3 regions of the Shewanella sp. SM95 genome follow, and region 2 is predicted to be linked to each of the others. Evidence: predicted binding sites of a transcription regulator. Region 2 holds the regulator's gene; each other region holds the start of a gene.
The links. The regulator sigma-54, encoded in region 2, starts transcription at its own class of promoters, with help from an activator protein. The targets are predictions, from matches to a motif close to GTTGGCACGNNNNTNGNNT.
Positions count from the first base shown of each region.

Region 1: L5M29_RS11385 (TorF family putative porin) is a predicted target of sigma-54. The motif match lies at 2,563-2,581, and genes of this name have one in related genera.
Region 3: L5M29_RS13035 (YccF domain-containing protein) is a predicted target of sigma-54. The motif match lies at 1,874-1,892, and genes of this name have one in related genera.

Region 1 is NZ_JAKKSE010000008.1:168,796-173,050, forward strand. Features, by position in the region: gene L5M29_RS11360 (hypothetical protein) at 1-45, shown strand, start outside; gene L5M29_RS11365 (DUF4240 domain-containing protein) at 59-568, opposite strand; gene L5M29_RS11370 (hypothetical protein) at 696-1,076, shown strand; gene L5M29_RS11375 (response regulator) at 1,159-1,956, shown strand; gene L5M29_RS11380 (HU family DNA-binding protein) at 2,116-2,388, shown strand; gene L5M29_RS11385 (TorF family putative porin) at 2,679-3,371, shown strand; gene rimK (30S ribosomal protein S6--L-glutamate ligase) at 3,430-4,255, opposite strand, start outside.
Region 2 is NZ_JAKKSE010000018.1:66,473-70,727, forward strand. Features, by position in the region: gene lptC (LPS export ABC transporter periplasmic protein LptC) at 1-443, shown strand, start outside; gene lptA (lipopolysaccharide transport periplasmic protein LptA) at 430-984, shown strand; gene lptB (LPS export ABC transporter ATP-binding protein) at 981-1,712, shown strand; gene L5M29_RS17700 (RNA polymerase factor sigma-54) at 1,820-3,298, shown strand; gene hpf (ribosome hibernation promoting factor) at 3,327-3,614, shown strand; gene ptsN (PTS IIA-like nitrogen regulatory protein PtsN) at 3,617-4,060, shown strand; gene rapZ (RNase adapter RapZ) at 4,057-4,255, shown strand, end outside.
Region 3 is NZ_JAKKSE010000011.1:34,820-39,074, reverse strand. Features, by position in the region: gene L5M29_RS13045 (NrtR DNA-binding winged helix domain-containing protein) at 1-586, opposite strand, end outside; gene L5M29_RS13040 (pyridoxal-phosphate dependent enzyme) at 668-1,696, opposite strand; gene L5M29_RS13035 (YccF domain-containing protein) at 1,964-2,371, shown strand; gene L5M29_RS13030 (alpha/beta fold hydrolase) at 2,407-3,297, opposite strand; gene L5M29_RS13025 (M14 family metallopeptidase) at 3,294-4,255, opposite strand, start outside.

The sequences.
Region 1 (4,255 bases), on a different contig from region 2:
GGCATGACCTTCGATGTAACTACCAACGCTTGCTTACGCTCATAAGGTATTGCCAAGACTAAAATGGAAAACGGGCACTCAGCTCAGGGTATTGCCGCTTTAAATCCTTGGGCTTAGTGCTAAATTTTTTCCCCACGGGCGTCGCCTTGCCCGATGGCATAAAGGGCAGTTCCTCACCAGTTCTATCTTCGTATAATTGCCCTGCGATAAGGTCGTATTCATCTACAAAAGGGTAAGCATAGGCATCTCGCTCTGGCCAAGCGACTAAACGTGCTAGGGTGTCAGGCTGATTAACCACACCTTCGAAAATTTCTTTACCAAGTGAAATCAAAAAACACCTAAACTCGGCAAAAGCATATTCAGAATCACAGCCCGTAATAATGTAAGCCGCCCCCCAAACAGACCACAAATAACTACGGCGCATCTGCTGACCAAAGATTTTATCGAAAGCTTTTAACTCTTCATTACTCAATTCGGCAAGTTTCTGCTTCAGTGCTTGAGTCAAAGACTCCTGTGATTGCGCAGCTTCCGTTCGCGTGACTAACCCCCAAAACTCAACTTCTGTCATAAACGTCACCTATTAGAGCCTCTAGCAAAAAGGCATATTCTACACGATATTACGGTTATACTGGACTCGGATTAGGGCATTTCCTACACTTGCTCATCTTCTACGCTACCTGTCTACACATACATTTATGCCTAAACGTCTTATACTACTGATCACGTTATATTGCCTCTTCAGCATTGCTGCACTTTGGCGTACTGTGATGACTCAATCCCTTGATGTATTCACCCTAGGTGTCCTCCCCGTGCTCGTTGGCATACTCATACGCGCGCCGTGGTCTAGCTTAGTGTTGAAAATTTATATTGGCATGCAAACCTTAGGATTCTCGGCACTGGGGATTACAGCAATTATTGCCTATCGCATTACCCCTGAGGATGTAAAAGTGGTTGTTTCTGGCCACAACATTCCTATGTTGCCACTCACAGTGAGCATTATTGTTATTTTACTCGTGCAGTATTGGATCGCATTTTCTAAGGTCACGAGACACTATTTGACCCGCCAAACTCAGTAATGGACTTTGTTGCTAAGCTGTTATCAATAGCGTAGCTTAGCGACCCAGTAAAATACTTACGACTCTTAACTTGAAGTAGACTATGAGCCATTTATCGCCCAGCGAACTTTCCATTCTTTTAGTAGAACCTTCAGAGACACAGCGTCGAATTATTATTCAGCGCTTACAACAAGAAGGCATTCTCAGCATTCAAACCGCAGAAAACATAGAAGCGGCTAAAGATATTATTGCTCGCCATAAACCTGACCTTATTGCGAGCGCCATGCATTTCGATGATGGCACTGCCATCGATCTCTTGGGCTACTTAAGGGCCAACGCTGACTGCAAAGATATCCAATTTATGCTGGTCTCGAGTGAGTGCCGCCGTGAGCAACTTGAAATATTCCGCCAATCGGGTGTAGTAGCGATTCTACCTAAACCCTTCAGTGCCGACCATTTAGGTACAGCATTGAATGCCACGATTGATTTACTCAGCCACGATGAACTCGACCTGAGTAATTTCGATGTACAAGATGTACGTGTATTAGTGGTCGATGATAGCCGTATGGCAAGAAACGTCATTAAACGTACGATTGGTAACTTAGGGATGAAGCTAATTACCGAGGCCGAGGATGGCGCGCAAGCCATAGCGTTAATGAAACACAATATGTTCGACTTAGTGATCACTGATTACAATATGCCGAGTGTAGATGGGCTAGCTTTGACACAATTTATCCGCAATGAAAGCCAACAATCGCACATTCCCATCTTGATGGTGTCTTCCGAAGCCAACGATACCCACCTCAGCAATGTGTCCCAAGCGGGTGTAAATGCCTTATGTGACAAACCCTTTGAACCCAAACTTGTTAAAAAATTACTCTATCAACTGTTAGAAGAATAAAACCAGAATAAAACTTAAGTCACGAACTGAGTAAATATTCTGCGCTTTACTGAACATCCTGCTGCACGCTAGACGCAAAAGGCTTTCCAAGTGCTAAACCTTATGGCATGTTAGGCACGCTTATTTCAAATAAATCTACGGAAAGAAGAGACAATAAAAATGAACAAAACTGAACTAATCGCCAAAATTGCAGAAAATGCCGATCTAACGAAAGTAGAAGCAGCACGCGCATTGAAGTCTTTTGAAGCAGCTATTACCGAATCAATGAAAAATGGTGACAAAATCTCCATCGTAGGTTTCGGTTCTTTTGAAACAGCGACTCGTGCCGCTCGCACTGGCCGTAACCCACAAACGGGTAAAGAAATTCAAATTGCTGAAGCGACAGTGCCTAAGTTTAAAGCGGGTAAAACCCTACGTGACAGCGTAAACTAAGTTATAAAATTCAATACAACGCCTCCATTGTGAGGCGTTTTTTTTGCCCAATTCCAGTGAAGCACTGAATATTTTTTGCACAACAAAAGTGCGCCTCTGCCCCACAAACTGGCAAATAAAAACATTTCATTAACATTGTGAATTCTAATACCTTGTTTTACATGGCATTGTAATAGTGGCATGTGATTAGCAAATCCTTCCTTAGAAAAAACCAAGATGCACTAATGAACACAGCTGACTTTGAGTGTGCCAATGGTGAATCGATAAATAAGTCAATCGAGGGGATGAGCATGAAGAAATCACTGTACAGCGTTTTGGCCTTATCGACGGGAATGTTACTGGCAGGCAACGCCTTTGCAGCCGTATCAGGCAACATTGGCGGTACCTCTAATTATCTATGGCGCGGTGCGGCCCAAACTAAAGATGCGGTCGCAATCCAAGGTGGCCTTGACTACAGCCACGATTCTGGATTTTATGCGGGAACTTGGGCATCGAATGTGGATTTTGGTGATGATACTAGCTACGAGCTTGATCTATATGCGGGTTATGGCGGCAGTATTACCGAAGACATCAGCTACGACTTTGGCTATCTCTACTACGCCTATCCAGACGCGCCGGGCAGTATTGATTTTGGTGAGCTCCATGCTGCTGTCACGTGGAAATGGCTCGAACTTGCTTACTCCCAAGTCATCAATGCCGGTGACGATCTGGCCGCCGATCCTTTAGATAATAAAGATCTCAGTTATCTTGCCGCGACGGTATCCGTTCCTCTCACTGAAAAGCTGAGTTTATCAGTGCACTATGGTTACTCAAACGGTGATGTCGTCCAATCTTGGTTTGGCGAAGATAATTATGCCGACTATAACGTGACTCTCAGCGCAGATACCAGCATAGGCACAGTGTCATTTATGGTCTCAGATACCGATCTCACCGATGATGATGCCAAACTAGTACTCGGATATTCCTACAGTTTTGATCTATAAGCTCTAAACCTAAAAAACGCCACCTTAAAAAGTGGCGTCATTTTATCACTATCACCAATTAGGCAATAATTGACCGGTTTGTTTTACGGGCCGCAACCATTTTCTCGATATACTCAACAATGGGCTCAGTCACTGAAATCCCTGTTGTTTGCTCAATCCCTTCAATGCCTGGCGCCGAATTAACCTCAAGGATCAGTGGGCCACGGTTAGAACGTAAAATATCTACTCCCGCGACAACCAATCCCATCGCCTTCACAGCGGCAATAGCCATTTTACGCTCAACAGAGGTGATTTTTACCACCTCACCACAACCACCTAAATGCAGATTAGAGCGGAAATCGCCCTCGGGACCTTGACGCTTCATCGAAGCAACCACCTTGTCACCGACAACAAAACAACGAATATCACTACCATTGGATTCTTTAATGTATTCCTGTACTAAGATATTCGCTTTGAGCCCCAAGAATGCTTCAATCACGCTCTCAGCAGCCGTTTTAGTTTCAGCGAGTACGACACCAATCCCTTGAGTGCCTTCGAGTAATTTAATGACTAACGGAGCGCCGCCCACCATATTGATGAGATCTGGGATATCATTTGGCTTATTGGCAAAACCCGTCACTGGCATGCCAATCCCTTTGCGGGAAAGTAGTTGCAGTGCCCGCAATTTGTCCCGCGAACGCGCAATGGAGATTGAATCATTCGCGGCATATACGCCCATCATTTCAAACTGACGTACAACGGCACAACCATAAAAAGTCACGCTAGCATGAATACGCGGAATGATGGCATCAAACCCAACTAATTCAGTACCTTCATAATGAATGCTAGGTTTAATAGAATTAATATTCATGTAGCAATTCAGCGTATTGATCACGACCGCTTCA
Region 2 (4,255 bases):
CAGATTTCATCGTTGAAGATCTGCGCAGTGTTGAGTTCAATGAGCAAGGACTAGTGAATAGCCGTGTGACGGCGAAACACATGGAACATTATGATTCAACGAATCAAACTTTCTTTACTCAACCTGTTTATCTTGTTTATCCAGACCAAGGTAAAGCACAATGGCAGCTCAGGGCTGATCAGGGCAAGCTAAACAAGGAAACTGGCAAGGTTGTATTAGAAAATAATGTTATTATCGATGCCATTAGCCCAGAAGAACCGATTCAGACCTTGTCCACCAGTTATCTGGAACTCGATCTCAACACTATGATAATGACCTCTGACCGTACCATTTACGTCACAGGGAAAGATTTTAATATTCAAGGCCAAGGCCTTTATGCCGACCTCAACGCGCAAGAAGTGCAATTGACCAGTCAGGTAGTAGGAACATATGAAGCAAAATAACGTATTACTTGCCAGCCTAATGCTAATTATGAGCATGAGTGCTTTCGCGAAAGTGGGCGACTTAAAGCAAGAAGTCAAAATTAAAGCTGTGAGCCAAACTGCGGATATCAAAAACAACCAGATCATCTTCTTTGGTCCAGTTGAAGTTACCCAAGGCTCAATAAAAATCCAAGCAAATGAACTGCGTGCATTTTCCGCTGAAGGTGAAAATAGCAAAACTTTGGTCGCCACAGGCAACCCTGCTACGTATAGCCAAATATTAGACGATGGTCGCCCAGCATCGGCAAGCGCGAAAGAAATTCGTTACGATATGGCAAGCCGCACCTTAACACTGAAAGGTATGGCGTCATTAGATCAAGCAGGTAGCCAAGTTACAGGCAATTTAATCCGCTATAACATGATTCAACAGAAATTGATGGCCGAGAGTACTGGCAGTGGTGACGATCGCGTGATCACTATTATTCAGCCTGAAAACTATCAAGATGATGCTAAATCAGACGCTCCGGCGGATAAACCTGTAAAAAAGCAGGACTCTAAATGACCCAAATCACCTTAAGAGCACAAAATCTGGCAAAAAGTTACAAGAGTCGCCAAGTGGTTAAAGACGTCAGTCTGACGGTAAAAACCGGTCAAGTCGTTGGCCTACTCGGTCCAAACGGTGCCGGTAAAACCACGACCTTTTACATGGTTGTCGGGCTAGTGAAGAGCGATAAGGGGCATATCTTTATCGACGATGATGATTTAACCGCAGATCCTATGCATCTGCGTGCCCGCAAAGGCATAGGTTACTTACCGCAGGAAGCCAGTATCTTTCGTAAGCTAACTGTTCATGACAACATCATGGCCGTACTGCAAACTCGTAAAGAACTTAAAAACGAAGAACGAGAAGAAGAACTAGAACATCTGCTCGAAGAGTTTCATATCACCCACATCCGTGACAGCCAAGGCATGTCATTGTCGGGTGGCGAACGTCGTCGCGTCGAAATTGCGCGGGCTTTAGCCGCTAATCCTAAGTTCATTTTGCTCGATGAACCGTTTGCCGGCGTCGATCCTATTTCGGTTATCGACATCAAGAAGATTATCGAACAACTCAAAAGTCGCGGCCTTGGCGTACTGATCACAGACCATAATGTCCGCGAGACATTAGATGTATGTGAACATGCTTATATTGTGAGTCACGGAAACCTGATTGCCGAAGGAACTCCAGCAGAGATCTTAGACAATCAGCAAGTTAGGGCTGTGTACTTAGGTGAACAATTCAGGCTATAGTTAATCGAGCGAAGCCTATGGAGACAATTTATACCGCCATTAGGCTTCACTCAAAATGATAATAAGCGACCTCCTCCAACAATAATAACGTAGGGATCAGCGGTAACATGAAAGCGTCACTCCAGCTCAAACTGGGTCAACAGTTAACCATGACGCCACAATTACAACAGGCCATACGTCTGTTGCAACTGTCGTCATTAGAACTGCAGCAAGAGATCCAGCAAGCATTAGATTCTAATCCCCTTCTCGAGCTGGAAGAGGATCAATTCGACGCCACTAAACCCCCTGTAAACCAAACGCTATCCGATACGGATTTCAGTGAATCTAGCACTCTGCCACCAGAAAAAGACAGCTCCACCATAGACACGGCAGAGTCGCTAACCAAAGAATCCATGCCCGATGAGCTCCCCATGGACACCACATGGGATGAAGTGTTTACCGCCTCCCCAAACTCAGGCCCCGGCGGCAGTCGTGAAGACGATATGCCCTTCCAAGGCGAGACCAGTGAAGGTTTGTACGAACACTTAGAATGGCAAAAAAACCTCACGCCGTTTTCTGAAACCGATTTAGCCATTGCCACCGCCATTATTGATGCCATCGACGATCAGGGCTATCTCACCCAAAGCACTGAAGAAATTCTCGAAGCCATGGGCAATCCTGAAGTTGAGCTTGACGAAGTCGAAGCCGTACTCAAGCGCATTCAGCATTTTGATCCCATAGGCGTTGCCGCACGCGATTTAAGTGAATGCCTGCTGATCCAACTGTCGCATTTCGCCGCTGATACTCCCAACCTAGAAAACGCCCGCATGCTGATCAAAGATCATTTAGATCTGATCGCCGCCCGTGATTTTAGATTATTGATGCGTAAGACTAAATTAAAAGAAGATGAATTAAGGGATGGTATAGCACTTATCCAAACCCTCAATCCTCGCCCAGGTTTGTTGATCACGCCCAATAATGACGAATACGTTATCCCAGATGTGTCTGTGTCGAAGAAAAATGGCCGCTGGGTCGTTGAGCTTAATCCTGACTGCATGCCCAAAATCAATGTAAATCAACATTATGCTTCTATGGCACGCAGTACCAAAAACCAAGCCGATAGCCAATTTATTCGCGGCCATCTGCAAGAGGCTAAATGGTTTATTAAGAGCCTAGAAAGCCGTAACGATACTTTGCTTAAAGTTGCTAATTGCATAGTGCAATATCAGCAAGGTTTCTTTGAGTACGGTGAAGAAGCCATGAAGCCTATGGTGCTTAACGATATTGCCGAAGCGGTAGAAATGCATGAGTCCACCATCTCACGGGTCACAACTCAAAAATACATGCATACCCCTAAGGGACTTTTTGAACTAAAATACTTCTTCTCTAGCCACGTCGGTACTGACGATGGTGGTGAGTGCTCATCCACAGCAATCAGAGCCTTTATCAAGAAACTGGTTGCAGCGGAAAACCAGAAAAAACCATTAAGCGATAGTAAGATGGCACAACTTCTGGCAGAACAAGGGATCAACGTAGCCCGCAGAACCATTGCGAAGTACCGAGAGGCTATGCTTATTCCACCTTCTAATCAGCGTAAAAGTTTATAACCTACAGTGGATATCGGAGGACGTTTCTATGCAAATAAACCTAAGTGGGCACCATATCGAAATTACCGAATCGTTACGTGCATATGTAGAAGAAAAGTTTTCAAAACTTGAACGCCATTTCGAACAGATCAATAATGTGCACGTTGTGCTCAATGTTGAGAAAATGCAACAGATTGCCGAAGCGAGAATAAACCTCATAGGTGGTGAAGTTTTTGCTACTTCAGAGCATGCTGACATGTATGCCGCTATAGACGCCCTGATTGACAAGCTTGACCGTCAGGTTATTAAACACAAAGAGAAGTTAACAAAACACTAATAATGGAACTTTGTACCATACTGCGGCCGGAGTGCACTACCTGCGCCACTCCGGGCAGCAAGAAAAAGGTACTGGAACTCATCAGCGACTTAGTCGCTGCCCAGTACCCGACCCTCTCATCTCAAGAGATATTCGAAAGCCTAGTGGCGCGCGAAAAGATGGGGAGCACAGGTATAGGTAACGGCATCGCCATTCCACATGGTCGACTAGCCGATATAGATCAGCCCATTGCCATACTAATTAAGTGTGAAGAGCCGATAGCATTTGATGCTATCGATAAGCAACCTGTTGATATTTTATTTGCACTACTGGTGCCTGCAGACCAATGTCAGCAGCACTTAAGTACCTTGTCTTGCATGGCCGAAAAGCTGAGCGACAAGCAAATATTAAAGCAATTACGCAAGACGCATGATGAAACGGAACTCTATCAGGTAATCACTGGATGAAACTGGTCATAGTGTCGGGCCGCTCAGGCTCAGGCAAATCTGTCGCCCTTAGGGTACTCGAAGATCTCGGCTATTATTGTGTCGATAACCTTCCCTTGCCATTGATTGGCAGTTTGCTTGAGCAACTCAAAGGCAGTAACGATCTCGTCGCCATCAGTGTCGACGTGCGTAACATGCCTGAGCAGGATAAGGTCT
Region 3 (4,255 bases), on a different contig from region 2:
GCCGACGAAAAGATTTACCTTGGATAGGCTTGCCCAGTAAAACCTCATGTACATGCTGCAATTCTGGCAAGGTAAAAGGTTCAGACAGTGCAAATCCTGGCACTAAAGAATATAAGGCTTTTTGTGTTAAGCGTTCCCGCGCTTGCTCAATTAACTGCAGATGATCAAACGCCAAGGGCATCTGCAACACATCTGCTAATGGCCACCACTTAACATCACTCACTGAATCAATCTGAATTTGGCAAGCTTGATAACTCATCAAGGCGGTATAACACACAGTCACAGACCAGCCTCTTACATCACGACTACGATTACCCACAGTGCATAGCTGCTCAATATAAGGTGGCACTACCGCGGTTTTCTCATGCAGTTTACGTAATACAGTTTGCTCAAGGGATTGATCGCAATTTTCATCGATAAACCCACCAGGTAATCCCCATAAACCTAAAAATGGATGATTTGAGCGTTGTACTAAGAGTACTTTAAGTTGCTGATCGTGATAGGTAAACAATACGGCATCCACTGTCAGTAGCTGAGCCTTAAAAACCTTAGGATCGTAATTGGCGAGATATTCCGCTTCAGTCATTGATATTCCCCATCGTTCCAAATCATCAGCTTAATTTAGCATTACATAGCTTCAAACATATTATGTCTTAGCGTCACTAAGTCAATGATCAGAGGCACAGGATGAGCCACTTTGCCCAAATTTACGCTGATAACGTGGCAACATGGTCTCGTTCCCGAGTAAGCCACCTTGGTGGATATACATCACAGGACGAGATCCTCCGCCTTGTAAATATTCCTCAAGCACAATAAAACCTAAGGGATCGTAGAGTAATTCAAACTGCACGCCTGAGGCGCAGACCCGCTGCCACATGGCATAAAATTCCGGATAAAGTTTACCAAAATGATATTTCTTGCCGACATTAACAATCTGTGGATGCTCACTGGTATTGGTATTAAGCAACGAAAATTGCAAGCGCAAATAATCATCGCCACCGACAACGGCACAAGTCATGACGCGAATATCCGTTTGCTGACGGATAAAATACTGATTTAAAAATAATGCTGTCGTTCCCGTCCCCGAAGGTAAAAACACCGTTAAATCAATCAATCCATTCGCCTTCGCAAACTGTACTATCTCTTGCGCCAATCTATTTACCCCGTATTCAGCGTAAGCACAACGACCCCCCTCAGGGATAAAAAGCGCCGTCGGCTCATTCACGAGTACTTGAGCCTCGATATAATCTTGGCAACTCAGTCGCACATCGCCCACTTGCGCTGTAGGGTCAGGCCTAGCATTAAGATTTGACAAAACGTGAGGTTCAGATTGCGACGGAGTGCACGCCTGCTTTTGTGCTATTAACACACTTAAATCGATAATATTAGCGCCATTCGCTAAAGCGGCAGCGTAATTGCCCGTAGGATGTTTAACCACTTGACTGGCAATATGATCTACATAAAAATCACATTGCCAGCCTTTCATATTCGCTAATGTTGACAATGAATACAGTGAGTTAGCTAATGGCGAGCCATGACCTATCACCTTGCTGATGCCAGCAAACTCATGATCTAAAAAATAGCCGAATTTGCGTGCTTTATTGCCACTAAACGCCGGATGCAGTAAATCATCACGTTTTAGGAAAATGTCTCTGCCAGCAAAGGCAAAGGGTTCGACAGGGGAATTTGCAAACATCAAGCGACTCAAACAATTAAATTATCTGGTTTTTAAACCAGTTAAGGGAAGGCTAGTGTAACTCCGCCCTTCCTGTTACGCCCTTAAGAAATTATCAATTTGGCGAAAAACTAGTGAAAATGACACATGAATCTCGAATACATATAATTAACCCATTGATTATGAATAATTTAAATAGTTGGCATAGTTATCGCTTAGACATTGACATATATTCAATTTATCGAAGCTAACGATAAAGGCTAACAGGGTAAACATAAGGAGTTTTCAATGGCTGTATTACGCTTAATATTCAACATAGCTTGGTTTGTACTCGGCGGATTTGTAATGGGACTCGCTTGGTGGCTTGCAGGTATCCTGTGTTTTATCAGTATCATTGGTATTCCCTTCGGCCGCGCCTGTTTTGTTATCGGCGAAATGACCTTTTGGCCCTTCGGCCAAGAACAAATGAACCGTCGCCACTTAACTGGACGTGAAGACTTGGGCACAGGTGCATTAGGCATGGTAGGAAATATCATTTGGTTCTTACTGTTTGGGATCTGGTTAGCCATAGGGCATTTGGTCCACGCCTTAGCTTGTTTTGTGACGATTATCGGTATTCCCTTTGGGATACAGCATCTTAAGTTAGCTTTACTCAGCCTCACACCGATAGGCCAAACCGTAGTGGCTAAAGCTTAATAAGACAATGTGTTAACTGCGCTATTCACTCTCGATTATTTGGTTTCAAGAGTGGATAGCGCTTTGTCATCCCATACAGCAAATATCGCTTCGTTTAAGGCTATTTCTTCCTCCAATAAATCGTTGCAATCATATTGAGTATTGGCAGGCTCACTATCCACAGAAAACTGCACTTGCAGCTTAGTCGCCCCCACAATGTCCAACAGATAATGCGCCAGTTTTGCGGGTGCATCTATAGCGGCATCGTGACCACAATACGCGAGTACAATCAAATCGGTGTAAAAATGCCGTGCTAACGCCTTACTCGATGCCATACTCACCAGCGCATCACGGTCACCGCAGAGCACAGTTATCGGTACTTCCACTGTCAATGGACATTGGTATTGAAAAGCCGCCCAAAGTTGTCGCCATACATTGCGTCTACTTGATGTGGTATCGCGGCGAAACTCACTCCACTTGACAATTAAATCTCGGTCTCGCCGATGACGAAAACTGGTTAAACGCACTATAGTCGACTCGATTGGATGTAAAGCGTCACCCCGAGCCCGCATGAAAAAAGCCTTCAATGCATTCAGCGGGTTAAATCTTTGATACCAAGACGATAAATTCGCCGCACTGCTGTTTAATACAAAGGCATGCCTTATCTGCCAAGGTCGCTGGCATGCCATTTCCAACGCCAACATACCGCCCATAGACAAGCCGAGGAGATAAATAGTCTCCCCTTCCTGTACCTGCTCATCCAATTGCTGCCACACGGCATGGGCATAATCGGCAATCTTAAGCGGACTTAATTCGTGGGATAGCGTCCCATTGCCCGGAAGATCCGGTGTCAGCACTCGCAATCCCTTTTGTCGCAGACGCTGATCGAAACCATTCCAATGGCGCTGATCACGCATTAATCCCCTTAATAACACCCAAGTGGTCATGACTGAGACTCCCGATACCAATAATGCCGTGCGCACTCTGTCAGCTCAGTCAAACGTTCAGGTGTTAACTGCTCTAACGATTGGGCATAGGCCGCTTCCATCATAAATTGCATGAGTACTGTATGCCTGCGTAAAATCCTGTGGTGACGATGTGTTTTTTGTGGATTAAAAAAGCCAGCAAAATTAAATATTTGTCTAGGATTCTTCTTTATCCATGCCCAAGATCCCATCTCTAATGTCAAAGGTAAAAATGGCACCTGAGCAGAAGGATCTGCCACTTGGTGCTGGCGATAGAGATAATCCCAAATATCACCATGAGTGCTATAAAACTGGCTCTGCGGCGCCAACCGATAATGGCCGTGATGGGGATAACTCTGTTCAAATAATTGTTTTAGATGAAAAATATAATTGGCATTTTCGAAGGCGGTACGGGTATGGGCGTAGGGGAACCAGATATGATCACTCAAGCCAAATCCCGAGTGGGCATCGAGCGAAATCAAACTTGTGCTGCGACTCAACAGTTGTTGTACATAGGCAACTAAGCCCGCAGTTTCCAGCTCCATTCCCCCAATACCGCGATACCAGGGCAGCCGTGACGATATACGCTGTCCTCCCACCATAAAGGACACTTTTTCACGGGATTCTATCGGAGCGTTACGCATCAAATCCACTTGATTACCATTGCCCCGCGTTCCCATGAATAACCCAACAGGATTCACTACAGGTACAAAAGCTAACCGCAGGCCCGTTAGCATCTGTTGTAGGTGTTTATCCCAAACAAGCCGCTGCAATAAACTGTTTAACAATGCCAAAATAACTTGAGATCCAATACGCTCAACCCCATGCACGCCCCCCACAAAGAGTACTGTCGGACAAGGCGTATCTGTACCACCTAACTCAACACTGTAAAGGGGGAAATGCTCTTGGCGGAATGGAATGTCGGCAAGGATCTGATAAT